One region of the Chloroflexus sp. genome, then DNA from elsewhere that is predicted to be linked to it. Evidence: riboswitches for the same ligand, from Rfam matches in the RefSeq annotation. Region 1 holds a riboswitch; the other holds the start of a gene.

Region 1 (15,846 bases):
GCCGCTCCAGCAACAACAGCTCGTGCAGAAGTACCCCATTGCATGGTTGCCATGGGCAACGTTGGTAGCGCGCGGGTTGCATCTCGCCCAAGGCGCCGCCGGCTTGATCGCCGAAACTGTGGCTGAACGAGCAATGCACCGTCTAGGCGGCGTGCTGTATCCCGTTTTGTGGCGCGATCCTAGCCTAGATATACCTCTGTTTCGCCAATTGCTAACGGCACGGCTGCAATCGATCGCCGATCAAGGGTTTCAAATAGCCGTTGTAATCGGCTTCCCCGACAACGCCGAGGTTGATCTGATGTTGATCGAAACCGCTGAAGCGATGCTACGTCAGCACCATCTGCTCACACTCGCCGTATCCCCCCTCGAACTGGTCGATACCACGATGCAAGACCGCGGTGCACTCTGGGAAACATCGCTCTTGCTGGCAATTCGACCAACGCTGGTCAACTTGCATCAACTTGACACCAACGACGAACGGAATGTCCGCGATCTCGCCAGTCCATCGCTTGGTCAACAAGTGCTCGTGCTAGCCGGCGAACGGTTAGCCACCGCCGTGCATGACGTTTACACACGGCAGAATGTCGCCGCAGTAACCGCACTCTACCAACAACGCCGTGTACAGTATCAGAGGTCGATACCATGACGCTGCGCTTTGCCATTCCCTCAAAGGGTTCCGGGTACGATGCCACCATTGCTTTACTTGAAAGTTGCGGTTTGCGTGTCACCCGTGCCAACCCGCGCCAGTATACGGCTATCCTCCGCGGCCTGCCCAACACCGAGGTCTTGCTCCACCGCCCTGCCGATATTGTCGCCAAAGTAGCCGAAGGAGCAATTGATCTTGGTATCACCGGCTACGACTTGTTGCACGAACAGTACGGCGACGACGACAATGATGTGCTCATCATCATTGATGATCTTGGCTTCTGGCGGGTGGAGCTTGTCTTTGCTGTGCCGCAAAGTTGGATCGACGTCACCTCGTGGGCCGATCTAGCCGATCTCGCGGTTGAGTTTCAAGCCCAAGGCCGCCGACTACGGATCGCAACGAAATACCCGAATACGGTGCGGCGGTTCTGCTACACCCAAGGGATCAACGTCTTCGAGCTGGTTGAGTCGCAAGGCGCTACCGAAGCAGCTCCCAGCCTTGGCTATGCCGACATTATTGCCGACATTACCGAAACCGGTACGGCCATTCGCGAGAATCAACTCAAAATCGTCGGGGGACCGATCCTCCGATCACAAGCGATCCTGATCGGTTCACGCCGCTCACTCCGTGGCAATCCGGCCCGACTCGAATTGGTCCGACAGCTTTGCGACCTGATCGAAGCGCGCCGACGTGGGCGCCAGTTCTATTCGCTGACGGCCAATCTGCCCGGCACCTCCGTAGAAGAGGTGGGACGCAAGGTTACGGCACGCCACGAGCTAGCCGGTTTGCAGGGACCAACGATTGCACCGGTATGGAGCAAGTTCGCCGGTGCGAGTGGTTGGTACGCCGTCAATATTGTCGTGCCACAAGAGGAATTGTTACCGGCCATCGATTATCTGCGCAGCATTAGCGCTAGTAGCATTACAACCGTTCAAGTACAACATGTCTTCCAAGCCGAAAGCGAGGCGTTTGCGCGGCTCAGCGCTCGCCTTAGTGAGGAGCGATCATGAAATATAGTGCCGCCGGAGTTGATATTGCCGCCGCCACCCGGGCCAAAGAACTTATGACTACCGCCGTGCGCAGCACCCATGGGCCGGCCGTCTTAGCCGGAATGGGAGCGTTCGGTGGTTGTTTTGATGCCGCACTCGCTCTCGCCGGTATGCAGGCCCCGGTGCTCGTGAGCAGCACCGATGGTGTCGGGACCAAAACCTTAGTCGCCGCTGCTTTAGAACGCTACGATACGGTTGGGCAGGATTTAGTCAACCATGCCGTAAACGATATTTTGGTGCAGGGTGCGCGACCCCTCTTCTTTCTTGATTACATTGCCGTCGCCAAGCTTGATCCAGTCCAGATCGCAGCTATTGTCAACGGTGTGGCTGAAGGATGTCGCGCCGTCAGTTGTGCGCTGATCGGTGGTGAAACGGCTGAAATGCCCGATGTCTACGCACCCGGTGCCTTCGATCTGGCCGGTACAATTGTCGGTGTGGTCGAACGGGCCGATCTCTTGCCGCGCCCTGATGTGACTGTCGGAGATGCGATCTTGGCCCTCCCTAGCACCGGTCTACATACCAATGGCTACTCCCTGGCCCGTCGGATCGTCGCCCAACACTTCGCTACCGAAGGCTACCACGCGCGTCCGTCATTGCTCGGCGGACAAACCATCGGCGAGGCGCTCCTGGCTATTCACCGCTGTTATCTCTCTGAAGTGAACGCACTGCGCGCAGTTGTCCCGGTGAAAGCTCTCTGTCACATCACCGGCGGCGGGATTTACGACAATCTCCCCCGTGTGCTTCCCAAAGGAATGGGCGCAGAAATCGTGCGCGATAGTTGGACCGTTCCTCCGATCTGTCAGCTGCTTGTAGAAGTCGGTGGACTCGCCGAGCACGAGGCGTTTCACGCACTCAATATGGGGTTAGGCATGCTGGTGATCATCCCCGTCGAGTCGGTTGCCGCCGCTCAAAAGGTCGTTGCCGAAGCACAACTGGTCGGTAGAGTAACGGCCACACCAACAGTGCGCTTGGTCGACGGATAACATCTGAACATTCAGAGGAAAGAGAGACGATGATGGAGCTTGGTCACGTCCTTAGCGAAGGCAAAACAAAGATCGTCTACGCTCACCCAACCGATCCCGATCTCGCGATCCTCTTTCACAAAGACGGCATTACCGCCGGCGATGGTGCTCGCCGACACGTGATCGCCGGTAAAGGAGCCTTGGCAGGGCAAACGACGGCGAACGTCTTTCGCTTACTCAACCGGGCTGGAATTGCTACCCACTTCGTAGATGCGCCGGAACCGACGCTGACGGTAGTGCGGCGCTGTGTCATGATTCCACTCGAAGTGGTTATGCGTCGCGTACCGGCAGGATCGTATCTGCGCCGCCACCCGGAAGCTGCCGGACAACGGTTTGATCCGCCATTGGTCGAGTTTTTTCTGAAAGACGACGCACGTCACGACCCGCAGATCACACCCGACGAGATAGTAACTCAAGGCATCGCCACGCCCGCTGAAGTCGAACAGATGATAACGACCGGACAAGAGGTGTTTACGACGCTCGAAGCAGCATGGGCAACACTTGACGTAACGCTCGTCGATCTCAAGATCGAGTTTGGTCGGGCAAGCGACGGTACATTGCTGGTCGCCGATGTAATCGATAACGATTCGTGGCGGATCTGGCCGGGTGGTGATCCCAACCGTATGCTCGACAAGCAGGTATATCGGAACGCGCAGGTTGTTGATGAAGATGTATTGGCCGACGTATACGCACGCTACGCGCAAGTCGCCGAACTGACCGGACGATGGGAGGTTTGAATCAGAACAATTGATGCAACAGCCAATTGCCTTACAGTGCCGGGCCATGCTATAGTGTGGTTGTATGAGTCATCAGAGTTGCCAATGCAAGACGACAAGAAGGAGGATAAGTGATGACGCTCGATCCCGGCGGTATCATCGCATGGCTTTTAGTCGGGCTTATTGCCGGTTGGCTGGCCGGAAAGGTCACGGGCAGCTCGCGTGGGTTGGTCAGCGATCTTGTACTCGGTTTGATCGGAGCATTTGTGGGTGGTTTCATCTTCGGTCTGCTCGGTATTAGCGGGAATGCCGGTTTTTTCGGCAGTATAGTAGTCGCTACGATTGGCGCGGTCATTTTAATTTCGCTGAGCCGTGTCATATACGGCAAACGCTAAGTGACAGCGAACCAACTGCGTAGTCGTATAACCCCTTCACCGGTAGCGGTGAGGGGGATTTTGATATTTACAAACAGTTCCTGCTACTATAGGAACTGAGGATACACACTTGCCTCACAGGTTACAAAACACCGGTCAGGAGGTGGTATGAATGACGCAATCGAGTTTCTGATGCGACTATTACGCACACCGTCGGTCTCCGGACAAGAAGCGGCAGCAGTGCAGGTCATGGTCGAGCAAATGGCGGCGTTTGGCTGGGAAGCTTTCGTCGATGAGTCGGGCAGTGCAGTTGGGTGTGTGGGAACAGACGGGCCATTGGTCGTACTCCTCGGACACATCGACACTGTACCCGGCGAGATACCGGTACGGATCGTCGACGATAAGCTGTATGGACGAGGAGCGGTCGATGCCAAAGGGCCGTTGGCAACATTTGTGTGGGCGGCACGGCAAGCCGAGTTAGCCGGAACCTTACGTTGTCGCTTAATCATTATCGGCGCTACCGAAGAAGAGGCAGCCAGTTCACGTGGGGCACATGCAGCCCGCGATCGTTACCGTCCCGATTTTTGCATCATTGGGGAACCGAGCGGCTGGGATCGGGTTACGCTCGGTTATAAGGGACGGTTACTCGCTCACTACCACTACCACCAACCGGCAGCGCATAGCGCCGGTGAACAACGAGCTGCGCCGGAAGTGATGGTCGACTTCTGGCGTGCAGTTGAGAACTATTGCCAAACGGTCAATGCCGGACGTGAGCGATTGTTCGATCAACTCATCCCCTCACTGCGCCGGGTGAGCAGCGGTAGCGATGGAATAACGGAATGGGTAGAAGCAACCATCGGCCTACGTTTACCACCCGGTCTTGACCCAACAGTACTCGCCGAGACTCTCCGTCACTTGGCCGGCTCAGCCGACATCTCTTTTGAAGGTGCATGTCCCGCATTTCAAAGCTCACGCACCACGCCACTCGCCGGCGCTTTTGTCCGCGCCATCCGGCAACATGGTGGTCAACCGGCCTTTCTGCATAAAACCGGTACCGCCGATATGAACGTCGTCGGACCGGTGTGGCAATGTCCAATTGTTGCCTATGGACCGGGTGATTCACGACTCGATCACACTCCCGACGAACATATCGTGTTATCCGAGTATGGACGGGCCATTGCCGTGTTAGCCGATGTCTTGACGCAACTGCGCTGAGTATATTTTGGGAAAACACCTAATAGCAAGCAATTATCGAACACTTATTGTTGATAACGGTAATATACAGTTTATTTAGACTTGCAAATTCACAACAATATCTATTCGTCGTTGACGAACAGATGCATGTGTGGTACTATTGCCACAATTGAATATAAGCAACTGCGGGGTGTGTATCACCCCGCCGGTAGGGAGCCCGGAGGAAGCGAAGGGCTTAATTGGGGGAAGTCCGGTCAAAGGCCGGCGCAGTCCACGCTACTGTAGGTCGCCATTGGCGACGAGCCAGAATGCCCGTCCCTACTCGTTCGCTATCACACCCGCGTTGGTAAGGGAGTGAGGCGGTCGCAAGATTGGCATGCATTCTTGCCTTCGTCGATTCACACCCTCCACACGGCGTGGAGGGTATTTTGTTGCGATCAACGGGCGTGATCTGCGCGTGAGATGGAAGGGTAGGTTCGATCTGCAACGAAAGGACATGATTTGCTATGCGCCGCATATATGCCCTGCTCGTCACACTCATTGTGAGTCTCGTCGTCTGGCAACCGGTAATTGCCCAGACCAACGCCATTGAGGCGGCATTAACATGGGTTGCCGGTCAACAACAAGCTGATGGCAGTTTTGCCGGTTTTGGTCCCGGTGATACCGCCGATGCAATCGTTGCCTTTGTCGCCGGCGGGCAACAACCACCGGCGAACGCCGTTACCTATCTCGCCGGACAAGCGGCCACGTATGGAACCTCTTCGGCCGGCGCGACTGCGAAGGTCATTTTGGCTGCCGTCGCCGCCCAGCGCGATCCACTCACCTTCGGTGGCGTGAATTTAGCCCATCAACTCGGCACCTTCTACGATCCGGCAACCGGCCAATACGGGAGTGATGTCTACGGGCACGCCTTGGCATTGCTCGCCATCAAAGCGATGGGGGTTGAACCACCGGCAGCCGCCATCAATCGGTTGATCGCGTTGCAATTGCGCGACGGTGGTTGGAGCTTTGATGGGGCAGCAGCAACCGGCAGCGACACCAACACCACGAGCCTGGCGGTGATGGCATTGAGTGGCTATGCCCGCACCGCCGATGCACTGACGGCAGCACGATCCTATCTGCGCGGTCAGCAAAACCCCGATGGTGGGTTCCCCTACTCACAAACGTCGGCGTTCGGTAACGCCAGTGACGCCAATTCGACAGCAGCGGTCGTTCAGGCCATTCTTGCACTGGGCGAAAACCCGGACGACGCAGCGTGGAAGCAAGGTGATGCCACTCCGTTGAGCGCTTTAGCCGCATTTCAGAATAGTAGTGGCGCGTTCCGCTATCAAGATGCAATGCCCGACGACAACGCACTTGCCACCTATCAAGCCATTCCGGCGCTGGCCCGTCGGACGTTGCCGGTCGCAACCACGACGATCCCGACCGCGCAGAGCTTGATCGCACCTGCCGGCACGTTACCACGCACCGGTGGCGAACCGATTATACCCCTACCGTTGTTGGTTGTCGGCGGGTTGGGATTACTGGTTGCCGGGGTAGCGCTGCGACGCACATCGGCCCAAGTATGAATTTGTGACCGAAAGCTCTTACCAGTTACCTATGCGATCACTGCGATTTCTGTTGATTTTGTTCGCCGTCGCCCTCCTCTCCGGCGTAGCCGCCGCGCAACCGGCGGTCAACCGCGCCGGGATAGTAGTTCGCTTTGGTAACGGTGAAGTCTTTACAGCATGCGTGACGTTTAGCGAACCGAGTATCAGCGGTCTCGAACTCCTTGAACGCAGTGGCTTGCCGGTGATTAGTCAGCAGAGCAGGATTGGCGCTGCGGTTTGCAAAATCGGGGACGAAGGGTGTGACTACCCGGCTACAAGCTGCTTCTGTGCCCGCGAGCAGGGTCGAGTAGTTTACTGGGCTTTTTACCTGCGTGATCAAGATGGGTGGCGCTATTCTAACCTCGGTGCGAGTAATGTGCGGGTCGGTGATGGTGATTTACATGGTTGGGCATGGGGTCCAGGTGACACCAGTGGTGGGGCCGTTCCACCCGATCTTACCTTCGCCGACGTTTGTCTGCGGGAGACGGTAGCAGACTCGACGACAGCACCGACGGTTACGCCCAAACCGACCGCGAAGGCAACTGTCGGGCCAACGCTGACACCACCGCCAACCGCGACGGCACCGGTCATGCCCACGTCCACGCCCGTACCATCACCATCGGCAACTGCGACGGCACCGGTCATGCCCACGTCCACGCCCGTACCATCGGCAACTGCAACTGTGCTGCCGGCAGGCGGAGTTTCTCAAGAGACATCGACTACTTCAGGCGATAGCAGCCAGTGGTGGGGTTTTGTAGCATTAGTAGCCCTCTTGCTCGGAGCAATCGTCGTGACGCTCAGACGAAGGGGTGCCACTTGATCACACAGATGAACGGGTGCAGATGGTGTAGTTGGGGTAGCACGATCTCGTCATCTACCTAACCGTACCGACCTGGAAGAGCTTACTTATGCGCACCAGCATTTGGCTTGTTCGCCACGGCCAAACCGTTGCCAATCGCGCCCGTCGCTATCTAGGTCACGGTGACAGCCCGCTGACTACCTACGGTCAGCGACAGCACGAAGCTGTCGTCTGTCGCTTGCGAGCATTGCCATTCACCCACGCCATCGTTAGTCCGACCGAACGCACCCGCGCGCTGGCGGTTGCCATCACCAAACACCGCCCATCGATTGCTATCGCCGAAGACCCGCGTTGGCGCGAGATCGATCAGGGACAATGGGAAGGATTAACGTACCGTGAGGTACTTCAACGCTTTCCCGGCGATGCCCAAGCGCGCTGGACCGATGGGATCAACGGCAAACCGACCGGTGGCGAGAGTCTGGCCGACGTAGCGACTCGCGTTGGTGAAGCCTGGCACGAACTACGCTCACACTATGTCGGCGAACGAGTGATCGTTATCACTCATGCTACCCCTATCCAATTGGTACTCTGTTTCTGTTGTCAGACACCGGTAGCCGAACATTGGCGTTGGCGGATCGATCTGGGCAGCCTGACTGCCCTTGACATATACGGCTCATCGATCATTATCCGCATGGTTAACAACGTACCACCGATACGCTAGCGCATGGAGCTTTCTATGAACGAAATGCCGGTCCGCTCGGTCAATGGCTTCATCGAAGCGATCCGCTTTTTGACCATTATCCCCCTACCCGGCATACCGCCAATGAATGAACAGAGTGTGGTACGGGCCATCCCGTGGTTTCCGATAGTCGGATTGGTCATTGGCGGTGCGCTGGTAGCTACCGATCGCATAGTCCGCCCACTGTGGGGTGATCTAACGGCGGCAGTGATGGTGATGGCGATCTGGGGCATCATTACCGGTGGTCTCCATCTCGATGGTCTGAGTGACACCTTCGATGCGGTGATGAGTTGGCGGTCGCGTGAACGTAAACTCGAAATCATGAAAGATAGTCGGATCGGGGCGATGGGTGCATTAGCGCTGATCGTACTGATTATGTTCAAAGTAGCACTCATCGCAGAAGCGACAAACGTGTGGCCGGCGTTGCTGTTGGCCCCGATGCTAGGGCGATGGGCCGATTGCTATGGGATCTATCGCTTTCCCGCTGCCCGCGAAGGTGGACTGGGCCGGACCTTTAACGCGCAAGTACGTCAACAAGATCTGTGGTTGTCTTCGGCTATGATGCTCGGTGCGGCATGGCTTGTCGCCGGTATCACCGGAATCGTGGCTGCTGTATTCGTGTTAGGAGTTGCGCATCTGCTGGCAAGCTGGTGGGTACGCGATCTGGGCGGTCTCACCGGCGACACCTATGGTGCGCTCTGTGAAATCGGTGAAGTTGTGGCGCTGGCCGTACTGACGGCAAACCTGTCATAGGAGGTAGTGGATCGGAGACGGTACGTACCGACGATGTAGGCTATCACCCGCCCCGCGCCCAAAAGACAACGAAGAAGGATTGCGCATGCATACCCGCACGTGGCTGGTGTGGTTGGCTGCTACTACAGCGATCGCAATACTGGCCCCACACCCACTTTACCACCTGTTGATCATGTTAGCGGTCGGCTATGTATTCGTAGCGCGCCGTGATGATCGCCCACTGGCACGTAGTTTCCCACTGTTTGCCCGTGCCGGAGCAGTGATCTGGCTCAGTTACATTGTTTTTGCGGTGATCACAGTGGGTGGGCCACGCGGGGCCACAGTTTTGTTCAACGCACCGACATACCAATTACCGGTATGGTTAGGCGGAATTGTCTTGGGTGGACCGATCACCGCCGAAGCATTAGCGTGGGGAGCGACGCGCGGATTGAGCTTATGGACGCTTCTGCTGATCTTCGGTACGTTCAATGCCTTAGTTGATCACCATCGGTTGCTGCGTCTCGTGCCACGCTCACTCTTTCACGCCGGATTAGCCGTCACGATTGCCATCGCTTTCGCACCGGGACTAGTGCGCAGTGGGCAAGAAATTATCGCCGCGCAACGCGCACGCGGCCACCGCTTTGGCAGCATCCGGAGCTGGTGGGCGCTCGTCGGACCACTGTTAGCCGGGAGCCTCGAACGCGCATTGCAGCTCGCCGAAGCATTAGAGGCCCGCGGATACGGACGCACGCTCACCAAACCAAGTACTGGTCGTATGATCGGCCTGCTGCTTGGGCTTAGTATACTCGCTACCACATTGATAAGCTGGCTCTGGGCTGGCCCCACCGTTCTACCGATTATGGCTCCACTTGGCGGCATCGGGCTAGCACTCGTCTGGTGGTCGTCCCACCAACTCAGTCGGACCGTATCCCGAACGACGTATCGCCGTGAAAGGTGGCACCACCACGATACCATCACCTGTCTTACCGCTGTCAGTGCAGCCATCGTGATCGCCACGTTGCGGCTCCTCGAACCAACAGCTCTCGTCTACTACCCGTTTCCTCAAATCATACCCCCCACCTTCGATCTGCGCATCGGCGCTACCATCTTGGCCCTCGCCGTACCGGCCATACCGGCGCGCACATCAGCCCTGCGTCGCGCCCACCGGATCGTCGCCGACCGTCGTGCTGCGCGTCGCGCGGTCCAACAGCAGAGCGCATTTGCCGATTAGAGGCAGATAACCCTCTAACCGCCGGTTAGCAAACCGATCCATACGTATGGGTTGTATCACCACCCCCAACGTGCTATGCTCACAGTAAGGCGTGGCCTACCCTCACGCTGATACGTTTCCAATCGATAGCTCTCTGGCGGAAACACGAGGAGTGTTGATAATGGCAACATCTACCCTTAGGCGTGATGAAACACGCCCAGCTTGGCACAGCACCGATCTTCTTGAAGTGTACACACAACTCAACAGCTCACCAAACGGCCTAAGTAGCGCTGAAGCGGCTGAACGCTTAGCTCGCTACGGCCCGAATGAGTTGCAAGCTGCTATCCGCATCTCGCCATGGAAAATCCTGCTGGCCCAATTCCAAAACGTCCTGATCATCATCCTGTTGATCGCCACCGGACTCTCACTCTTGCTCGGTCACGGGATCGAATCGGTTGCGATTATCGTTATCGTGTTATTTGCCGTCCTTCTTGGCTTTATCCAAGAATATCGCGCCGAACGGGCAATCGAAGCCTTGCGCCGGATGGCGGCACCGAATGCAACCGTCCTACGTGACGGCAGCGAGCAGGCTATTCCGGCGCGCGAGCTGGTGCCCGGCGATGTTGTGCTCTTGCGAGCCGGGGATCGGGTGCCCGCCGATCTCCGGCTCATCGAAGCGGTCAATTTACAGATCGAGGAAGCAGCCCTTACCGGCGAATCGGTGCCGGTTGAAAAGAACGCAGCAGTGATCCTACCACCGACCGCACCGGTGGCTGACCGCAAAAACATGGTCTACGCCGGTACGTCAGTCAGTTATGGCCGTGGCCGCGGGATTGTCGTCGCCACCGGTATGCATACCGAGTTTGGCACTATTGCCACAATGCTCCAAACCATCGAGACCGGACGCACACCCTTGCAAGAAAATCTCGACCGAGTCGGGCACATGCTGGCTCGAGCAGCACTGGTCATTGTGGCAATCATCACCGTGCTCGGCCTTTGGCGCGGCCAGCCGCTGGTCGAGATGATCATCTTCGGGATCGCCTTGGCCGTTGCCGTTGTACCGGAAGCGTTACCTGCCGTTGTTACCATCTCGCTGGCTATCGGCGTCCAGCGTATGGCAAAGCGTAACGCCTTGATGCGCCGCTTGCCGGCAGTCGAGACACTGGGTAGCACATCGGTTATCTGCACCGATAAAACCGGAACCCTTACCAAAGACGAAATGACCGTCCGACGCTTGTTTGTGGCCGGGCGCTGGTGGGAGCTAAGCGGATCAGGGTACGCCCCCGACGGCAAGTTCTACTTTGCCGATCAACCGACTCCCCCTGATCCCGCGGTACAGCAACTGTTGCGGGGTGCCGCCCTCGCCTCCGACGCGCGCGTCGTTTATCGCGATGGACGTTGGCAAGCCCAAGGAGACCCGACTGAAGCGGCGCTCGTCGTAGCAGCAGCCAAAGCCGGTCTTGTCGTCGACGAATTGGTTCGTCAGGCACCGCGTATTGCCGAAATTCCGTTTTCGTCGGAAACTAAGCGCATGATCACGCTGCACACCGAGCAGGGCGTTACCGTCGCGTATGCGAAAGGAGCCCCAGAGGTCATCATCAATGCGTGCAGCCACTGGCTCTCGCCGACCGGCCTCGCCCCGCTCACTGCAGAAGATCGGGTAAGCATACTTGACGCAGCGCAAACGATGGCTAGTACAGCGCTGCGTGTCCTGGCAATCGCCGGCAAGACGCCAGCCACCTTAGACACTGCCGAACACGAATTGACCCTGTTCGGTCTCGTCGGTATGATCGACCCGCCCCGTCCTGAAGCGAAGACGGCCATCCAGACCTGCCAGCGCGCCGGCATTCGCGTGGTGATGATTACCGGTGACCATCCCCTCACGGCAGCCGCCATTGCTCGTGAACTCGGTTTGCTTGTGCATGGTCAGGTGATGACCGGGAGTGAACTCGATGCCATCAGTGATGAAGACTTTGCCAACATCGTCGAAACGGTCGATGTCTATGCACGGGTAGCACCGATCCATAAACTGCGCGTTGTCACTGCATTGCAACAGAAAGGGTATGTGGTCGCAATGACCGGCGATGGTGTCAATGATGCGCCGGCATTGAAGAAGGCCGACATTGGTATTGCAATGGGGATCACCGGGACCGATGTGACCAAAGAAGCATCAGCGATGACCATCACCGACGACAATTTTGCTTCGATTGTTGCGGCAGTGGAAGAGGGAAGGCGCATCTTTGGCAACATTAAAAAGTATTTGATGTATCTGCTCTCATCGAACATTGGCGAGATCACGCTTATGGCCGGCGCAACCTTTGCCGGATTGCCGTTACCCCTCACGGCCACTCAAATTCTTTATGTCAATCTTGCTACCGACGGCCTACCCGCACTCGCCTTAGCGGTTGATCCACCCGACGATGATCTCATGCAACAGCCACCACGCGACCCACGCCGTGGCATTTTCACCCGTCCTGTCGTCGGACTGATGATGGTAGGCGGGCTGTGGTCAGCACTGGTCAACATTGCGCTCTTTGTGTGGGCGATGCAGAGCGGGCGGAGTATGGTTGAGGCGATGACCATGACGTTTGTATCGCTCGTGCTCATTCAATTCTTCAAAGCCTACAACTTCCGCTCCGACCACCTATCGGTCTTTCACCGGCCCTTTGCCAATCACTGGCTGAACCTTGCTATCATCTGGGAATTGCTCTTACTATTGGCAGTGGTGTATCTCCCGTTTCTGCACGAACCGTTTAGTACCTTCCCACTGTCACCGATCGATTGGCTGATCATTACGCTCGTCGCGCTAACGGTGGTACCGGTGTTGGAGATGACGAAATGGGTGTTACGGCGACAAACCAACGGCTAACCACGATGCCCTGCCTAAGCGTACTACAGGCCGGTGAGGTGCTATTCGGGAATGTCGTAACTCAGTACCCGATTGAGAAGGCGGGCCGCCACGCGGGCGGCCCATTCACCCTACCGCTTCACTTGTCCAACACTCACAAAGCGCTCATTTCGGCAGGGTCTGTGGTTGCAAATAACATACGTGCCACCGGCAAATAAGCCGCAGCCCGGCGCACATAGTCGCGTGCTGTTGGATTCGCCCGAATAGCAACTGGATCGACGATGCCCTGATTGTGCCAGGCAGCCAGCGTGCGCCACGAGATAGGCTGACCTTCGATCGCCGCACGCCACACCCCACGTTCAAGGTTGGCGGCAAGATAGTTGATCGCGAGTTCGTCGTGGCTAATTTCGGTCGTAATCGCAGCGAAAAGTGCTCGTTGGTCGTGATATTGTCGCAGATCGATCTGGCTGCCTTCGACTCGTAGCGGTATGTGCAATATGCTGCCATCGGCGAGAGGCACCTCACCGGCCAAAATTTCAGCAGCAACTGAAGGGCGTAGGTTAGCCGGCCAGACACTGAAGTTTGCGCCTATCCCGCTGTTTACCTGTTGTTGCGCCTCTTGATACAACGGCGTCACCATCCGTAACGGCGGCGCCAGCTCTTCAGCCCAACCAAAGTTTTCGTTATAGAGAATGGTCGCCATGACAATGGCAAATTCGCGGTCACTCATCCCCGATAACTGCGGATGATTATGTCGTGCTGCGGCGGCCAGGATCGTACTGCGTGAGCGACGCATACGGGCAGCAAACTCGGGTCGCACATACGCTTCGATAGTGGGACCGGGTCGAGTGGGTGGAGCCGGGCGGACATACAGACCATCCTGGTCGGTATGGGCAGTTGGGGCACTCACGACTCGATCCACACCGATCAGGCAGAGCACAACGACGATCATCAACAAGCGTCGCATAGGTATTGCCTGTTGCTGAGCAATCCGATGTGTAGGACGTAACCCCTCTCATGATATGAGAGGGGTAAGACATACACAACAGTCTGTAGACGGAAGGCTCTATCGCTGCGATGGCAACAGCACTGCTGTTACAGTCGTGCCGCGTGCGTTGTCGGCTTTGGTTGTAAGACGATCAATATCACGAGGACAACCAAGCCCAACAGCACCAACGCAATGAGCTTCATGAGAGGGGTAAAAAAGTCGAGCAAACCAATGGCGCCAAAAGCGATGCTCAACCCGTAATAGCAGGCCACTACCTGCCGCTGACTCAGACCGAGATCGAGGAGTCGGTGATGGAGATGATCACGTCCGGCTTGCGCTGCCGAGCGCCCCCGTAAGGTCCGGGTTAAGATCAGCCAGGTCATATCAACCAGCGGCACCCCAAGCACAAGGAGGACGGTCGCCAATTTAGCTCCACCGATGAGGGCACAAATACCTAGCGTATAACCGATCGTCATCGCCCCAACATCACCCATAAAAATGCGAGCAGGGTGCGAGTTATAGAGGAGGAACGCTGCGCAGACACCGCTTAGCGCCAGCGGGAGCAATGCCACCGTGATTTGTGGTGGTTCGAGGGTGAGGGTATGCAAAGCCAAGACCACACCGGCAATCAACGTCACACCGGCAGCCAACCCATCAAGCCCATCGAGCCAGTTGACCATATTCTGCATCCCCACAATCCAGAACACAGTTGCGGCAATCGCCAACCACGGACTAAGGTTATGGAGATGGATTTGATACACGAAGGGAAAATTGAAGGCCGTAAGAATAATCCCGCGCGCTTCTGTTGGTTGGTCAAGTGCGTCAGAGTAGAGCGTATGATCCCACAAATACGGGCCAATGGCGACGAGCGCCGCAATGATATGGACCCCTAAGCGAGGCAACACCGGCAAGTCATAGAGATCATCGAGCAAACTGACACCGGCAATAATGGCAATACCGATCAGAAGCAAGCCGATCCGTAAGTGTTCAAACGGCGAACGGTGCAATACCGGCGTCAGCAGCTCAAACCCAAGACTGGCGATCAATGCGACGACCAACCCGGCTATCATCGCCAAACCGCCAACAACCGGTGTAGGTTCGCGATGCACGTGGCGTGGGCCGGGCTTTGCTACCCATCCTTCTCGTCGGGCCAAGGTAATCAGCGGTGGGGTGAGCAAGGCCGTAACGACGAAGGCGATCAGCGGTACACTAATCAGAGCCAGAATAACAGGCATGTGATCATCGCTTCACGTTCAAAGTGCGCCATCGGCAACGTATTCCAATACCGGCCAAGCAACTACCCCGTTCCAAACTGTCGGTCACCGGCATCACCCAAACCGGGCACGATGTAACCCCGTTCGTTGAGATGACTATCGATTGCCGCAAGATGGATCGCCACATCGGGATGGGATTCGCTCAGGGCTTTTACCCCTTCCGGTGCGGCAATCAAGCCAAGAAACTTGATCCGCTGCGCACCCCAACGTTTGAGAATATCAACCGCCGCGACAGCCGAGCCACCGGTTGCCAACATCGGATCGACAATGATTGTCAAATCGATATCAGGCTTACTCGGCAACTTATTGTAATAGGTCACCGGCTGTAACGTCTCGTGATCCCGGTAAAGGCCGAGATGCCAGACATGCACTGTCGGCAAAATATCAACAATCGCCTCAGCCATCCCCAAGCCGGCACGCAAGATCGGAATGATACCGATTCGTTCGGCTACCTCGAAACCTTCACAAGCAGCCAGGGGGGTCTCGATGGTAAGGGGTGCCAAGGCGAGGTCCTGGGTCGCCTCGTAAAACAACAACTGAGCAATCTCGCGCACCAATTCACGAAACTTCTTCGGCTCAGTCCGTTTACTACGCAGCAGCGCCAGCTTATGTTGAACTAACGGATGTCGTGAAACAAAGACTTGTGGTGACATATTCAATCCCACG
Region 2 (15,846 bases), on a different contig from region 1:
GATGTCATGTTCGCGGGTGTCTTGATTTTTGGTAGCGACCTGCACCGTGCTGAGCGCAGCGGCAAAGGCGGTCTCCGCCGGCACGCCTTGCTCAGTTGCGGTGTAGGCATAGCCGCCCCACTTCAGGTACACCCGCGCCAGATCAGCGTCGTTGCTCCAGTTTTGGCCGTCGATCAGTTGCAGCATCCCGGCCCCGTAACTACCCGGCGGACTGCCAAAGATGCGGTAACGCGCTTCGCGTTGGACCTCCTCGACGGCGGCACCTCTCGCCATCAGCGTCTGCTCAGTCTGAAAGGCATGCTTGCGCGGGAAGTTCAGCTCCGGCGGTTCGTCTAACTCAATCACCGCTTGCACCGCCTGATCGATCAACTCGATCAAGTGGGGAAAGGCGTCGCGGAAGAAGCCACTGATCCGGCAGACGACATCGATCCGCGGACGACCCAGCTCGGCGAGGGGGATTATCTCAAACCCAGTGACACGCCGGTTTTCGCGTTGCCAGCGCGGGCGCACGCCGAGCAGCGCCAAAACTTGCGCCACATCATCGCCGGCAGTGCGGATGAGGCTAGTGCCCCAGATACTGATGCCGACACTTTCAGGGATAGCGCCATACTCGCGCTGGTAACGCTGGATTAGGTCACGGGCTAACCCTTGGCCGGTCTCCCACGCGGCGAGACTTGGTACGCTGCGCGGATCAAGACTGTAGAAGTTGCGTCCGGTCGGCAAAACGTGAGCCATGCCGCGCGTCGGCGCGCCGCTCGGCCCCGGCGGCACAAACCGGCCCGCGAGCGCCGCCAGCAGATGCTCGATTTCGTCAGTTGCGCTCTGGCGCAAACGCGGCACGATCCATTCGCAGGCGTAGCACAGCACCGCCGCGACCGGCTCGTGATTACTGTTTGCCGGCAAAGCATCTACCAACACGCCGGCAACGGCCTCTGTCTCCCAATTAGCATCGTTAAGCTGGCTAAGTATTTGTCGGCAAAGGTTCTCAATAGCCGCGATACCATCAGCGTTGGTGAACCACTGCTCGTCACCGGCCCGCCGCCGGCCCGGCTGCTCCTGCAAGACGCGCCAATCCTCCCCCAGCGCCGCCGCAACGCTGGCCGGCAGGCTCGGTGCATGCAGGTTGGGCACGCGCAGCAGGTGGTAGACCAGATCGACCAACTGCACGCCGGCGGGCACCGTACCAAGGATATGCAGGCCATCCCGGATCTGCGCGCCGGTCAACTCGCACAAGTAGCCTTCGATGTCTTCGAGCAGGTGCGCGACTTCACGCCCCTCCAATTCGGCCAACACGGTCGGCGTGCCATCTTCAAGCACACTGCCATCCCACTCGTGCCGGTGATCGCCGTGATCGGCTTGCAAGATGTAGCGCAGATCGTCAGCTAACTGGCTGCGTTGCAGCACCTCCCAAATCTGGCGCTGCAAGAGCGGTAGCTTGCTCGGATCGAGCCGCTCCATGCGATAATATTCATCGACCAGTTGCGCTAATTCGGCCAAATCACCATACGCGCCGGCGTTAGTCATCGGCGGGGTGAGGTGATCGATAATCACCGCGTGGGCGCGCCGCTTGGCCTGCGTACCTTCGCCGGGATCGTTGATGATGAAGGGGTAGATCAGCGGCAGATCGGCGAGGAACGGATCAGGGAAACAGGTCGCGCCAAGGCCGACGCCTTTGCCGGGCAGCCACTCGAGCGTGCCGTGCTTACCGAGATGGATGATCGCATCGGCGCGCCACTCATCGCGCAACCAGCGGTAGAGCGCGTAGTAGTTGTGCGGCGGCGGCAGGTCAGGCCGGTGGTAGATGGCGTCCGGATCCATATCGTAGCCGCGCGGCGGTTGCAGCGCCACAAAGACATTGCCGAATGCGAGGCCGGCCAGCGCCAACGCGCCGCCATGCACATACGCCTTGCCCGGCGGCGGCCCCCATTGGCGAATCATCGCCGTTTGTAACTCCGATGGCAATTCATCAAACCAACGCCGGTAGGTCTCAGCAGGTACTCGGTACGCACGGGCAAGTTGCTCGGTCGTGAGCCACGTCTCATCATACGAGCAACGCTCGATGAGATCGGCGATGAGTTGATCGCCGGTCGCCGGCAGATCGGCTACCGTATACCCTTCAGCTTGCAACGCCGCGAACAGACGCATCAACGATGCCGGTGCATCAAGACCAACCGCGTTCCCAATCCGCTGTGCCTTGACGCTGCTGTTGGTTAAGATGACCGCAATCCGCTTTTGCGCATTCGGTTTGCGCCGCAACTGCGCCAAACGCCACACCAAGCCGGCCAGCCGCTCGATCCGCTCTGGGTCAGGCACCGAGCGCGCCGCCGCTTCGCCAGCTTGGGTCTTAAACGCGATTGGCACGCCGATGATCCGGCCATCCAGTTCAGGCAAAGCCACATTCATGGCCGTATCAAGCGGCCCCAACCCGCGACCATCGCGTTGCCACGCCGCCCGACTGCTACTGCTGACCAGCGCCTGCACCACCGGCGCATCCAGTTGGGCAAAGGGGTGCGGCTCGCTATCGCCGAGCGCGAAACTGAGGGTCGAGACGATTACATCGACCGGCTCGGCTTGGCGTAGCAGCTCGAGCGCCACCGGCATCCCCGCCGCATTTAGCTCTTTGAGCGATTGAGTGTAGACCGCGCGCACACACAAGCCGCACGCCTGCAAGCCGGCGATCAGCGCATCGACGAAAGCGGTATTGCCGCTGAGCAGATGAGCGCGGTAGAAGAGCAATCCGGCCACCGGCGCATCAGCCGCCGGCAACGCTGGTTGGGCCGCCTTGCTGCGCCGGCGCGGTTGGGGTGGGGTGTAAATACCGTGGAGCGGCAATTCAACCGGCGGATCGTAGCCCCACCCGCTCGCCAGTAGGTGATCGCTCAGACACTGCAAGCCGTTGGCGAGATTGGCCGCACCGCCAGCGTGAAAATAGGCGCTGACCAGCATTGCCAACGGCACCCCAACCGTCGAACGCGCCATCAGATCAGGATCAACCTGCTCGACTGCCGGCAGACAGAGCAGGAAGCCGCCGGTTGACGCCGCCCACTGTTGTAGCCGTTCGAGACCGTAGGCAAACGCCGCCGGACTGTGCAAGCGCGCCACCACAATTGCCGCCGCGGGCAGATGCTGTTCGAGCAAACGGTCAATCGCCGCCGGGTCGGCCAACCGGCCCACGTGCGCCATTCGCACCGGCGCAAAACCATCGGACAACAGGTCGAGCGCCTGCTCTAACGTGAGCAGGTCGGTATCGGCTTGGCTCAGCACGAGGATGCCATCGCCAGCCACTGCCGGCAGGCGCTCGGCGCTCGCTGCCGGCGCGCTCACCCCATCCCAGCTAAAGCCGTTGAACAGGTGAGGCGCTAATGCTGGCGGCGGCGGCAACGGCTGATCAGCCGCCAACAGATCTTCGATAAAATCGTACAAGATCGGAATGAGCGCTGGATCGTTCAGCGAATGGAACCAGTAGGGCCTGCCATCCATCAACAAGAGGGCCACATTCGCCAACGGGCACGGCCCCAAGCAACCGCCCTGACTGAGATGAACCCGGTTGCGTAACCGTCGCCGTTCCCATTCCGTGTGGTAGCGATCGGTCGGCACCGGGGCAAAACCGCGTTCGGTGTGGCCGCAGCAGCAGCCAGTCGCACAGACAATCAGCATCCCGCGCCGCGCGCCAGCATTGACCATCCGCCCGTCGAGGCGCTGCACCATGTTACGTTTGAGCGATTCAGCCATGGTTCCTCGCTGCTCGTGTTAGGTTTACCGCAGAGGGCGCGGAGGACGCAGAGGGTTGTCTTATCTATCACGCTCGAAACCGAGCTTGCCGACCCACCACTCTCATCCTCTGCGCTCTCTGCGTCCCCTGCGGTAAAAAATCCCCTGCCGCGATCCCTCAATACTCAATCCCCGGCTGGGCGCGAATGCCCTGATCGCGGAATGGATGCTTCACCTCGTGCATCTCCGTCACCAAATCGGCATACTCGATCAACTCCGGCGGCGCATACCGACCGGTAATAATCAGATGCAACATCGGCGGCTTATGCGCTTTCAGCCACTCCACCACCTCAGAGGCCGGCACCCAGCCGTAGTGCATCACATACGTAAACTCGTCGAGCAAAAAGACATCGTAATCGCCGCCGGCAATCTGCTGCTTCGCTACTTCCCAGCCGTGCAGGGCCCGTGCTTGGGTCTCATCGAGATTCCGACTCGTCCATGTGAAGCCATCACCCATCGGCGTCAGCGTAATACCCATACGTTTCAGCGCACGCAACTCGCCAAAGTTTGCCTGTTCGTGCTTGATAAACTGTACGCCGCCTACCCGCATATCACGGCCCCAAGCGCGCAACAAGATGCCGAGGGCCGCCGTCGTTTTGCCTTTACCGTTACCGGTATTGACAATTACCAAGCCCTTCGGCGTATGGCTAGCCCGCACTGCCTTACGTCGCGCTTCCGCTTCCGGTGATGAACCCGGCCCCAAAGGAGTTGTCGTCTCGCCCGACACAGCATGCTCCTTCCGTTGACATATAAACAAAAACCCCAACCGTTCTCGTCGGCTGGGGTTATGAAACGATAACGCAAAAACGCGCTTCGTTCATCCTCCTTGGCGCGAGAAGGGCTGAACGAGAATACATCGCGGCAGGCGTCCTGGCTTCCGGCATATCACATCCGGTTACAGTTGCGGCACAGCGCTGGACTTGCACCAGCTTCCACCTTTACGCCCTAGCATCCGGGCTAACGGGTCACCGCGATGAGTATGCAATTGCTTACGTGCAAACCTACTGTGATTATAACACAACTCTATCCAGGAACCTGCTACGCCTCGCGCAAAGGCACCTACTTCAGAAAGAGATGATACGCCGGATTATCACTCTGCTCGCGATAGGGATAGCCGAGGCGCGACAATGAAGCGTAAAACCGATCAAGGTCGGCATCGGGCACCTGAATACCGGCCAACACCCGGCCATGCGCACTCCCGTGATTACGATAATGGAACAGGCTAATATTCCACGAGGCATCGAGCGATTCGAGGAACTGCAACAGCGCCCCTGGCCGTTCGGGAAACTCGAACGAGAAGAGACGCTCATCGGTTGCTTCCGGTGCGCGTCCCCCAACCATATGGCGCAGATGGATAATCGCCAACTCATCGTTGGTCAAGTCAACGACGGTATAGCCAGCCTGACGCAACCGATCGGCCAGTTCATGGCGCTGACGCGCGTCGGTCAATTGGATACCAACAAAGACGTTGGCATCGGGACGCGGTGCATAGCGATAGTTGAACTCGGTGATATTGTGCGGCCCGATCACCCGGCAAAACTGTTTAAACGAACCGGGTCGTTCGGGGATGGTCACGGCAAACAGCGCCTCGCGTCGTTCACCGATCTCGGCCCGTTCGGCGACGTGGCGCAGGCGGTCAAAATTCATATTCGCACCGCACGTCAGTGCAACCGCCGGCAGATCGGCACCGTGTTCGGCAATATACCGCTTCAAACCGGCGACTGCTAACGCACCCGCCGGCTCCATAATGGCACGCGAATCCTCAAACACATCTTTGATCGCTGCACAAACCTCATCGGTAGTAACACGAACAAAATCATCGACGTAGCGTTGCACAATCGCAAACGTATGTTCACCTACACGCCGCACCGCCACACCATCAACGAAAATACCCACCTGATCGAGCGTCACCCGATAGCCGGCACGCACACTCTGATACATCGCGTCGGAATCGTCTGGCTCAACGGCGATAATCTCGATATTGGGGTTGATGCTCTTGAGAAAGATGGCAATTCCGGCGATCAAACCGCCGCCACCAACCGGCACAAAAACCCGATAGCGCTCAGCCCGCATCTGCTGCGAAATCTCTAGCCCAATCGTCCCTTGACCGGCAATCACCAACGGATCGTCGTAGGGATGGATAAACGTCAGCCCCAACTCTTGCTGTACGCGGTACGCGTGGGCTTCGGCGTCACTATAGCTATCGCCATAGAGCACGACCTCGGCATTACGACGACGGCAGGCGGCAACTTTAATCTCCGGCGTCGTTACCGGCATCACGATCAATGTACGAATCCCCAACTGTTGGCCGGAGAAGGCTACCCCCTGCGCGTGGTTACCGGCCGAAGCAGTAATCACACCCCGCTCCTTCTCGGCAGGGCTAAGATGGGCCATACGGTTGTAGGCACCACGCAGCTTAAACGAGAAGATCGGGAGGAGATCCTCGCGCTTAAAAAAAATCTTTGTGCCAAGCCGCTCACTCAATAACGGTGCAAATTGTAATGGGGTCTCTTCCACCACATCGTAGACTCGACTGGTGAGAATACGTTGCACGTAGGCAAAATCAGGATTCGGCATAACGAGACAACTCCTTTGTGCCGCAGACACAATTGCGCCCACGTTGTTTGGCCAGGTAAAGCGCCCGGTCGGCATCAACGACTAATGAAGATGGATCAGGATGAATATCGGCCTGAAAACTGGCAACCCCGATACTCAAGGTCATCGGGATGAGATAACCATCAACGGTGAAAGGTTCTGACATAACCTGCTGACGTAACCGCTCGGCCACTAACAAAGCTGATTCGTATTGCGTCTCCGGCAAGATCAAGCCAAATTCCTCGCCACCATAGCGGGCCAAAATATCAACATCACGCACATGCCGACAGCAACGCATGGCCACCTCGCGTAACAGTGTATCACCAACGACGTGACCGTATGTGTCGTTTACCTGCTTAAAATGGTCGAGATCAATCATTGCAATGCTCACCGGCGTGCGGTAACGGCGCGACCGCTCGATTTCGTGGTGGAGGATTTGAAAAAAATGCCGGCGATTGACCAGTTCGGTCAACACATCAGTAATCGTCAACGACAGGATGTGGGCAAAGCGCATAGCGTTGTGTAATGCTACTGCGACGGTTGCCGCCAGTAATTCGAGTGCACTCAGATCGGACATCGCATACACATCGCCCTGTTCGCTACCGACAACCAATGCACCGATGATACGATCATCGACGATCAATGGTGTCGCCATAAATGATCCCTCTGCCAGATCGCCTTCAAGCTCGGGCAATGGCTCGGCGCCCGGCGCGGGCAACATCTGCGCACTTGATAAGCGCAACGATACCCCAAACCGTAAAACATAACCGGCTAAGCCGTGCGTCACCGGCCAGCGTTGCACCGGTTGTCGACCGTCTGGGGTATACACATAGACATATTCGGCCGTCCGTTGATCGACGAGTGTTGCGATCATCAATCGGCTATGACGAACCAGATGCGACACGGCACGATGAATAGCTTGATACAGTTGTTCGAGATCGAGGGTAGCCCCCATCTCCAAACTAGCTTGGTACAGCGCATACCGCTCGTCGGCATCGCGCACAGCACGCTGATACATACGGGCACTATGTAGAGCAATTGCCGTCTGCAGAGCAATAGCCTTTAAGATGTCGCGATCCGATTCCTGGAACGGCTCATCACGCATACGATAGAGGGCGAGAATCCCCAACGGCGTATTGCCGTAGATAATCGGTGTTGCTAGCAATGAGCGTACCCCAAGACGAACCAGTTCGGGCAGCGCTACCGGATGTTGGGGATAATCGGCAATAAGGATCGACGTTCGTTGCTTGATGAGCTGCCACATCAAACCGCGCCGCTGTGCCACAAGCGGAGTAAGGGTATTAACCGGCAGATTGACCAGATGGCCTATGATTAAACGTTCACGTTCGGGATCGTAGAGCGGCAACGAACCGGCATCGGCGTCGAGGAGCTCCATCGCAAAGCGCATCACCTGCTCCAACACGTGTTCGATATCGAGCTTGTTCGAGAGCACAAGCGCCATCTCACTCAACCGATGCTCGGCACGTCGAACAGACACGGCTTGAAAAGCGATCAGGAAGGCAAATGTCGCACCCGCTTCATTCAACAACGGTTGGCAGGTAACGGTATAACGACGGCCTTGCAGCAATACTTCGTTTTCCGATTCAGTATGCACCAGATCAGGTAAGAGAGGAGTAACGTCAGGTAGTAATGGACGTAGGGCTTCGCTGCAAGCTACTACCTCACCTGATAATGAAAGCAGTACCGCAAGCTGACAAGAAGCATCCATACTTCACCTTGTTGCATGACCAAGGCTGAACACTTTACCTGCTCTCCCCATCTCTTGGCCCGACGAACATCCAAGCGAAGAGCCAACCTACGCCAACAACTCAGCAGCCACCACGATCACATGCTCAATATGCGACCGCTCGATCCCATAATGGGTCACTGCGCGAATACTGGTTGAACCCATACTTCCCATCAAGATACCCTGTGTCCGCAGTGCGGCTAGCAACTCACTCACACTAAGCCGGGGATGAACAAAGGTAAAGCGGACAATGTTGGTCTGCACCCTACTCAGATCAATCTGAACCCCAGGCAATTTGGCCAAACCGGCGGCCAGCAAACGAGCATTGGCGTGATCGACGGCCAGACGGTCAATCATCTCGGTCAGAGCGACGATACCCGCAGCGGCGATCACACCTGCTTGCCGCATTCCGCCACCCAGCATCTTTCGCACCCGCCGTACCCGTTTGATCACCGACGCTGGACCGGCCACCAGTGAACCAACCGGCGCCGCCAATCCCTTCGAGAGACAGAACATCACCGTATCGACGTGATCAGTCAAGGCCGTAACCGGCACCTCCAACGCGATTGCCGCATTAAAAATGCGCGCACCGTCAAGATGCACTGGCAGATCGTGGGCACGGGCCAAGGCGTGTACCTGTGCCAGATACTCAGGAGTTATTACCACGCCCCCGCACCGGTTATGGGTGTTCTCGAGACAAATCACACCGGGCGGTGCAAAATGGGCGTCGTCCACCTTTGTGACTGCAACTGCCAACAGATCAAGATCGATCCGACCATCAGCAGTGTTGGGCAACGGATGGTACACCAACCCGCCCAAAGCACTCGCACCACCGGCTTCGTAATGATAGATATGACTTTCGTTGCCGAGAATCACCCGTTGCCCGCGCTGACAATGAGCGAGCAGCGCCGCCAGATTCCCCATTGTCCCGCTCGGAACCAATACTGCCGCCTCTTTACCGACCATCTCGGCGGCCAAACGCTCGAGCGCATTGACCGTCGGATCCTCACCGTACACATCATCGCCGAGCACCGCATCGGCCATTGCCGCTCGCATCGTCGGGCTAGGCAGGGTTACCGTATCGCTCCGCAGATCGATCCGATCTGCCATCGATTCGGTGCCGGCCACAATATAGCCTTCCATCAGCCCCTCCGGTGGACGAAACTATTTGCTAATGAACCATTATAGCACGGCACGAAGCCTCGTTTGCTTTACCCTTATACAATAATACTGACCATAGTTGGCCGACCAATGACGATATTTTGAGCAATTTTCATGGCATTAGTGTGCGATATTCACTCAATTTAACCAAACGCAAAGATTTTGCACAATGATTGTCTATATTCCATGAGATTGACTCTCATGCTACAATTTGTTTGAACGTTCGTAGTTTTGATTCAGCACTACATTACCCTTAAGCCGGTCTATCAGTGTAAGCACGGTTTCATACTTTGTGAACGTAGTACCAAGTTTGGACTACATACATAGCTAGAGGAGAACAACGTGCTTGAGGTCTCGCAGCACAAAGCTCAATTGCGCGACTATTTCAACGGTTTGGGCTTTGAACGCTGGTCGGCAATTTACGGCAACGCCCCCCTATCCCTTGTCCGCCAAAGTATTCGGGAAGGCCACAACCGGATGCTGGCTGTGGCTGACACCTGGTTGGCCGATCAACCGCCCCCAACCACTGCCCTTGATGTGGGCTGTGGCGTAGGCTTATTTAGTCTCATGTTGGCCCGTCGCGGCTATCGGGTTCGTGCGGTCGATATTGCGCCACAAATGGTTGCTGCTACCCAACGCGCTGCACTCGAAGCCGGTTTCGCCGATCGGATTGAGTGCTGTGAAGCCGATATCGAGTCATTGCAGGAGCCGGCACAGGTGGTTGCCTGCTTTGATGTGTTGATCCACTATCCGCAACCCCTCTTCGGCCAGCTCTGCACCCATCTTGCCCAGCTCACCGAGCATACCCTGCTGCTGACCTACGCACCGTACAACTCATTGCTCGCCGCGTTGCATTGGATCGGCGGTTGGTTTCCCCATAGCCAGCGCCGTACTGAGATCCAAATGATCCGTGACCGTGAAGTGATGGCGATTCTCACCCGCGCCGGTCTGCGCGTCCATCGCCTCCATCCGATTCGTAGTCGGTTTTATCACGTTACCTTGATCGAGGCTCGCCGCATATGAGATACCTGGCACGGCAACTTTTACCTTACGGTATCACCGGTCACATAGACCGCGTTTTATAAGGTTGTAGTTCAGAAACACAACTACAGGAGCAAGCCATGCGACGATTGCTGGTAGTGATGGCCTTTGGTGCAGCCGCATTTATCCTGCACAAGTGGTACAACCGCGAGGTGCTGCTGGAGGGTGAGGGTTTCGTCCGCTTACAGAGCGAGCATGAACACTTCCACTTCCACGTCGATCTACCGCCAGGGATGGAGATTCAGCCTGGTGATACGCTCGAAATTATGCATCTGCCACCAACCGAAGACGGACGTACCAACGGTGAGATTTGCTACCGCAGCCCCATCCGGCTGTATAAGGCGAGCTGGTTGCGACGTTTCCTGACCAAGAAGAGTAGCCTCGTCGAGATCAACGAGCTGGTCGAACACCCGTAAGGTTAGTATCGGGTACGAAGCCCGTGTCACGATTGGTACGAACAGGAGCGCAAAGGAGCAGAGCATGTTTTGGATCAACCCCTTGATGATAGAAATGCCCGGTGAGTTCAGTCGCACGACCCGCCATGCCCTCAAAGAGGCCATTCTCTCACCTCGGTTCTACACCACCGATTTCAAAGCCATCGACAAACTTGAAATCGATCGCAACGGTCTGCGCGACGAATTCGACTGGATCCGCGACGAGTTTGCCTACGATTACAACCGCACGCACTTCCGCCGCACTGACGAGTTTCTGCAAAACTTTGATGATATGCCTGAACGCGATGCGTTCATCGATTTTCTCGAGCGCTCATGCACGGCTGAGTTTAGCGGTTGTCTGCTCTATGCCGAGATGGTCAAGCATTTACACGATCCAACCTTACGGGCCATCTTTAAGTATATGAGCCGAGATGAAGGCCGCCATGCCGGTTTTCTGAACCGCACAATGGCCGATCTGAATGTCGCCCTCGATCTCACCGTCTTGCAGAAACGCAAGAAATACACCTACTTCCAACCCAAGTTTATCTTCTACTCGGTGTATCTCTCGGAAAAGATAGGTTATTCGCGCTACATTAACATTTACCGTCACCTGGAACAGAACCCGCAATACTGCATCCACCCGATCTTTAAATGGTTCGAGCAGTGGTGCAACGATGAGTATCGTCACGGCGAGTTCTTTGCCCTCCTGATGCGCTCGCAACCGGAAATGCTCGAAGGAGCCAACCGACGCTGGATCCGCTTCTTCTTACTCGCCGTCTATGCAACGATGTATCTGAATGATGCCCGCCGAGCCAATTTCTACGCCGCTCTCGGCCTTAACTGGCGCGATTACGACCAGAAGGTCATTCGGCTGTGCAACGATATTGCCACACAAGTCTATCCAGAAACGATGAACCTCGACGATCCGCGGTTCTTCGGTTATATGGACAAGCTGGTTGAATACGACCGCAAACTGCGTGAACTGGAGGGACGCAAAGACCCGGTAGCGCTGGCGCAATCAACCCGGCTCAAGGCAGCGATTGCGCTCCGCTTGCTGGCGATCTACCGGCTGCCTACCCGTAAGACAACCGAGGCGATTCGCTGGAAGGGGTTACCCGGCTTCCCCAACTACCCCGGTCCCAATCGGCCACAGCGCGTCGCAGCAGCAGATTGAAGCTGTCCGCGCGGTAGAGGCGTAACGACACAAGAGCGTGTCCTGACACGCAGGTTATCGCCTACCGGCCTTGGCGGCAGGACTAGCTCCTGCTGCTAGAGGTACCTTTTGCCTAAACACCGGTTCTGCCTGTACGACTGGTGAGGAAGACCCATGCACTTTGTGGTTCTAACTATCGACGGTAATCATCGTCCGGCGCTGCTGGCAGCCGCCGACCGTCTGCGGCGCGAACACAAGGTTACGCTGAGCCTGGCGGTGTACGATGCGTCGACTCTGCGTGATGCAGCAGGATGGGCACAGCTCGATCGTGATTTAGCGATTGCCGATTTTGTCTTTGGCGCACGACTATTTAGTGAAGAGTTGGTGCGTCCGCTGGCCGAACGGCTGGCCCACTACGAAAAGCCAACCCTGATTATTACCTCCAACCCGGCCCTGATCCGCTGTACCCGTATCGGAGGCTTCTCCCTGCGCCGCGAGAGCGATACCGAGCCGGGACCACTACGGCGGTGGGTACAAAAACTCCGTCCTCAAGGCGGGGCCGGTGAAGCGCGGCGCCAGTTGGCAATTTTGCGCAACCTGAGCAAGGTCTTGAAGGTTATTCCCGGCACGTCACGTGATCTCTATACCTATATCACCAGCCACCAGTATTGGCTGAACGCTTCGCCGGAAAACCTCTACCGTTTGCTCTGTATTCTGATTGCACGCTACGGCCCGCAGCCGCGCCCAAAGCTCCCTCAGCTCGATCCGCTGAGTTACCCTGAAACCGCACTGTACCATCCTGACGCACCAGAGTTATTTACCTCACTGAACGATTACCGCCGTTGGCGCGGTAAGCGTATTCCCAAGGGTGGCAGCGTTGGCATCTTGACCCTGCGCACGGTTGTCCTGAGTGGTAATACACCCCACATTGATGCGCTGGCAAGGGCCATCGAGGCCCGTGGGCTAGAGGCCCGCATTGCCTACGCCGCCGGTCTCGATCTACGACCGCTGCTCGATAAAGAGCTGGCCGATGTTGATGTATTGGTCAATGCAACCGGCTTTGCCTTGGTTGGTGGTCCTGCCGAGAGCCAACCGCAGCAAGCTGCCGAGGCCCTCACCCGCTTTGACCGACCGTATCTGGGGTTGGTGCCCCTCGCCTTTCAACGTATCGATGACTGGCGCGCCGATGATAACGGTCTCACGCCGGTGCAGCAGGCCTTAAGTGTGGCGATTCCCGAACTCGAAGGTGCTGCCGAACCGTTGATTTTCGGGGGGCCGGCAGCCGACGGGCAGCGCTTCGCACCGGCTCAAGCCGAAATCGAGCAAATTGCCGACCGGATTGTCCGTCGGGTTGCGTTGCGACGCATGCCCAATGCGCAGAAGCGGCTGGCAATTGTCATCTATAACTTCCCCCCGGCTCTTGGTACCGTCGGTACAGCGGCCTATCTCGATGTGTTTGCCAGCCTGTATCACCTGCTCAAAGCCCTCGCTGCCGATGGTTATCACGTTGAGGTGCCACACAGTGTCGATGAACTGCGCCATCTGTTGTTGGCCGATGGCCCGGCCCACGGGGCCGATGCCCACATCGCCGATTGGCTGAGCGCCGATGAGTATCGCCGCCTCTTCCCGGCCTATACCGAGATCGAACCGTATTGGGGTCCGGCACCGGGTGAATTGTGGCGAGATCAACGCGGTATTCGGATTCTTGGCCGCCAGTTTGGCAATGTCTTTATCGGTGTGCAGCCCAGCTTCGGTTACGAACGCGACCCGATGCGGTTGCTCCTCGCCAAAGATGCTGCGCCGAACCATGCGTTCGCCGCTTTCTATACATGGATCACGCACAAGTTCCGCGCCGATGCGGTCATTCACCTCGGCACCCACGGCGCGATGGAGTTTATGCCGGGCAAGCAGGTCGGTCTCAGCGCGCGTTGCTGGCCGCTGCGTCTGATCGGGCCGCTGCCCAATTTCTACGTCTATAGCGTCAACAATCCGAGCGAGGCGGCCATCGCTAAACGACGCGGCGCGGCCACGCTAGTCAGCTACCTTGTGCCGCCGGTGCAGCAGGCCGGTCTCTATAAAGGGTTGCGCGCGCTGCGCGACGCGATCGAGCAGTACGAGTGCAATCCCGATCCGGCGCTGGTGGCCGATCTGCGCGACCGGGCGGCGCAACTGGGTATTCCTATGGAAAGCAGTGGCGACGATCATGCCGACGTCGCCGGCTTGGCCCACGAGCTGCTACGCATCGAGCAGCGTATGATCCCGCTCGGCTTGCACGTCCTCGGCCAACCGCCCGCCCCCACCGAATTGGCCGATTTCTTGCTGCTGTACGCTAGTTTGCAGCCCAATGGCGGCCTGCCGGCCCTGATTGCGCGCGGGATGGGGATCGACTACCAGCAGCTCTGCGCCCGCCTGAGCAGCGATTTGGCGGCCCAAAACCAGATGCGCGAGATCGAGGCCCGTGGCCGCGCGGCGATGCTGGCCTATGCCGAGGCTCACGATGCCGAGGCTGGCGCGCGAGCCGTCGCCGCCAAGCTGGCTGATCTCGTCTCCGCCACTGCGCTGCGTCCCCTCTGGCCCAAACTGGCCGAGCTGCGCAACGGCCTGCTCGCCAACGACGAGCTGCGCAACCTGTTGCATGGTCTGCGCGGCGGTTTCATCCCGCCCTCGCCGAGCAACGACGCCGTACGTAACCCGGCCGTTCTCCCAACCGGTCGGAACCTCTTTGCCCTCGATCCGTATCGCGTACCCACCCCGGTATCGATGCAGCGTGGCGAAGCATTGGCAAACGAACTACTTGCCCGTCTCCGCGCTGAGCAAGGAGCTTGGCCGCAGAGCATCGCAATTGTGCTGTGGGGTACCGATAACCTTAAGAGTGATTGCGAAGGGGTCGCACAGATCTTGGCCCTGATCGGCGCCCGTCCGGTGATCGACGAACTCGGTAACGTGGCAGATGTTGCGCTGCGTCCGCTGGCCGAACTCGGTCGCCCGCGTATTGACGTGGTTGTGACGGTGAGCGGTATCTTCCGCGACCTGCTCGGCAACCAGATGCGCTTGATCGACCGCGCCGCGTATCTGGCCGCTACCGCCGACGAACCGGCAGAGTGGAACTTCATCCGCGCCCACGCGCTGGCCCAAGTAGCCGAGACGGGCATCTCACTGGAAGAAGCAGCTATCCGCGTGTTCGCCAATGCGCCCGGTAGCTACGGCGCAAATGTCAACTTTCTCGTTGAGAGTGGGACGTGGGAAAGTGAAGATCAGCTCAGCGATGCCTTCTTGTCGCGTAAGAGCTTCGTTCGCACTGCCAATGGCCAATGGCGCGAAGCACGTGGTCTCCTTGAAGGAGCATTGCGGCACGTCCAAGCCACGTTCCAAAACATTGATAGTTTTGAAGTTGGTCTAACCGACATCGACAACTACTACGAGAATCTCGGTGGGATCGCCAAGAGTGTAGAACGGATTCGCGGTAATGCACCACCGGTATTGGTTGCCGATGCGATCAGTTCACCCGGTGCTAGCCGCATCGCCTCGATTGAGACGATGCTACGGCTTGAAACACGGGCCAAGCTACTCAACCCCAAGTGGCACGAAGCAATGCTAGCCCACGGCTTTGCCGGTGTCCGTGAAATCGAGGCGCGTGTCGGTCATACCTATGGCTGGAGTGCCACGGCTAACGCCGTCGAAGGGTGGATCTACGATGAGATTGCCGCTACCTATGCCCTCGACGATGCAATGCGTGAGCGGATGGCCGCCCTCAACCCATCTGCCACCGCCGGCGTTGTTCGTCGTCTCCTCGAAGCTGCCGGACGCGGCTTTTGGGCTGCTGATGAAGCAACGCTCAATCGCCTGCAAGAGATTTATCAAGATCTCGAAGATCGTCTAGAAGGTATTACCGAAGAGAGGAGTGTAGGATGAACTGGTTGAAAATGATCCGTTTAGGCATGATC

Evidence for each region. Region 1 has a riboswitch for cobalamin ahead of AC01ZF_RS01450 (cell wall anchor protein). Riboswitches for the same ligand answer to the same signal wherever they lie in the genome.
Region 2: it holds a riboswitch for cobalamin, as region 1 does, so the genes downstream of both, cobO (cob(I)yrinic acid a,c-diamide adenosyltransferase) here and AC01ZF_RS01450 (cell wall anchor protein) in region 1, are expected to answer to the same signal.

The regions. Positions count from the first base shown of each region.
Region 1 is NZ_JBWGQH010000002.1:2,615-18,460, forward strand. Features, by position in the region: gene AC01ZF_RS01420 (hypothetical protein) at 1-646, shown strand, start outside; gene hisG (ATP phosphoribosyltransferase) at 643-1,656, shown strand; gene purM (phosphoribosylformylglycinamidine cyclo-ligase) at 1,653-2,678, shown strand; gene AC01ZF_RS01435 (phosphoribosylaminoimidazolesuccinocarboxamide synthase) at 2,711-3,454, shown strand; gene AC01ZF_RS01440 (GlsB/YeaQ/YmgE family stress response membrane protein) at 3,568-3,828, shown strand; gene AC01ZF_RS01445 ([LysW]-lysine hydrolase) at 3,976-5,022, shown strand; cobalamin riboswitch at 5,196-5,336, shown strand; gene AC01ZF_RS01450 (cell wall anchor protein) at 5,508-6,569, shown strand; gene AC01ZF_RS01455 (hypothetical protein) at 6,601-7,410, shown strand; gene AC01ZF_RS01460 (histidine phosphatase family protein) at 7,499-8,110, shown strand; gene cobS (adenosylcobinamide-GDP ribazoletransferase) at 8,126-8,881, shown strand; gene AC01ZF_RS01470 (energy-coupling factor transporter transmembrane component T) at 8,967-10,091, shown strand; gene AC01ZF_RS01475 (cation-translocating P-type ATPase) at 10,252-12,939, shown strand; gene AC01ZF_RS01480 (hypothetical protein) at 13,073-13,885, opposite strand; gene AC01ZF_RS01485 (glycosyltransferase family 4 protein) at 14,014-15,141, opposite strand; gene upp (uracil phosphoribosyltransferase) at 15,204-15,833, opposite strand.
Region 2 is NZ_JBWGQH010000011.1:732-16,577, forward strand. Features, by position in the region: gene cobN (cobaltochelatase subunit CobN) at 1-3,732, opposite strand, end outside; gene cobO (cob(I)yrinic acid a,c-diamide adenosyltransferase) at 3,890-4,498, opposite strand; cobalamin riboswitch at 4,615-4,759, opposite strand; gene ilvA (threonine ammonia-lyase, biosynthetic) at 4,831-6,348, opposite strand; gene AC01ZF_RS07375 (GGDEF domain-containing protein) at 6,335-8,095, opposite strand; gene ltaE (low-specificity L-threonine aldolase) at 8,183-9,256, opposite strand; gene bchM (magnesium protoporphyrin IX methyltransferase) at 9,617-10,297, shown strand; gene AC01ZF_RS07390 (hypothetical protein) at 10,396-10,731, shown strand; gene acsF (magnesium-protoporphyrin IX monomethyl ester (oxidative) cyclase) at 10,796-11,923, shown strand; gene AC01ZF_RS07400 (magnesium chelatase subunit H) at 12,077-15,814, shown strand; gene AC01ZF_RS07405 (BCD family MFS transporter) at 15,811-15,846, shown strand, end outside.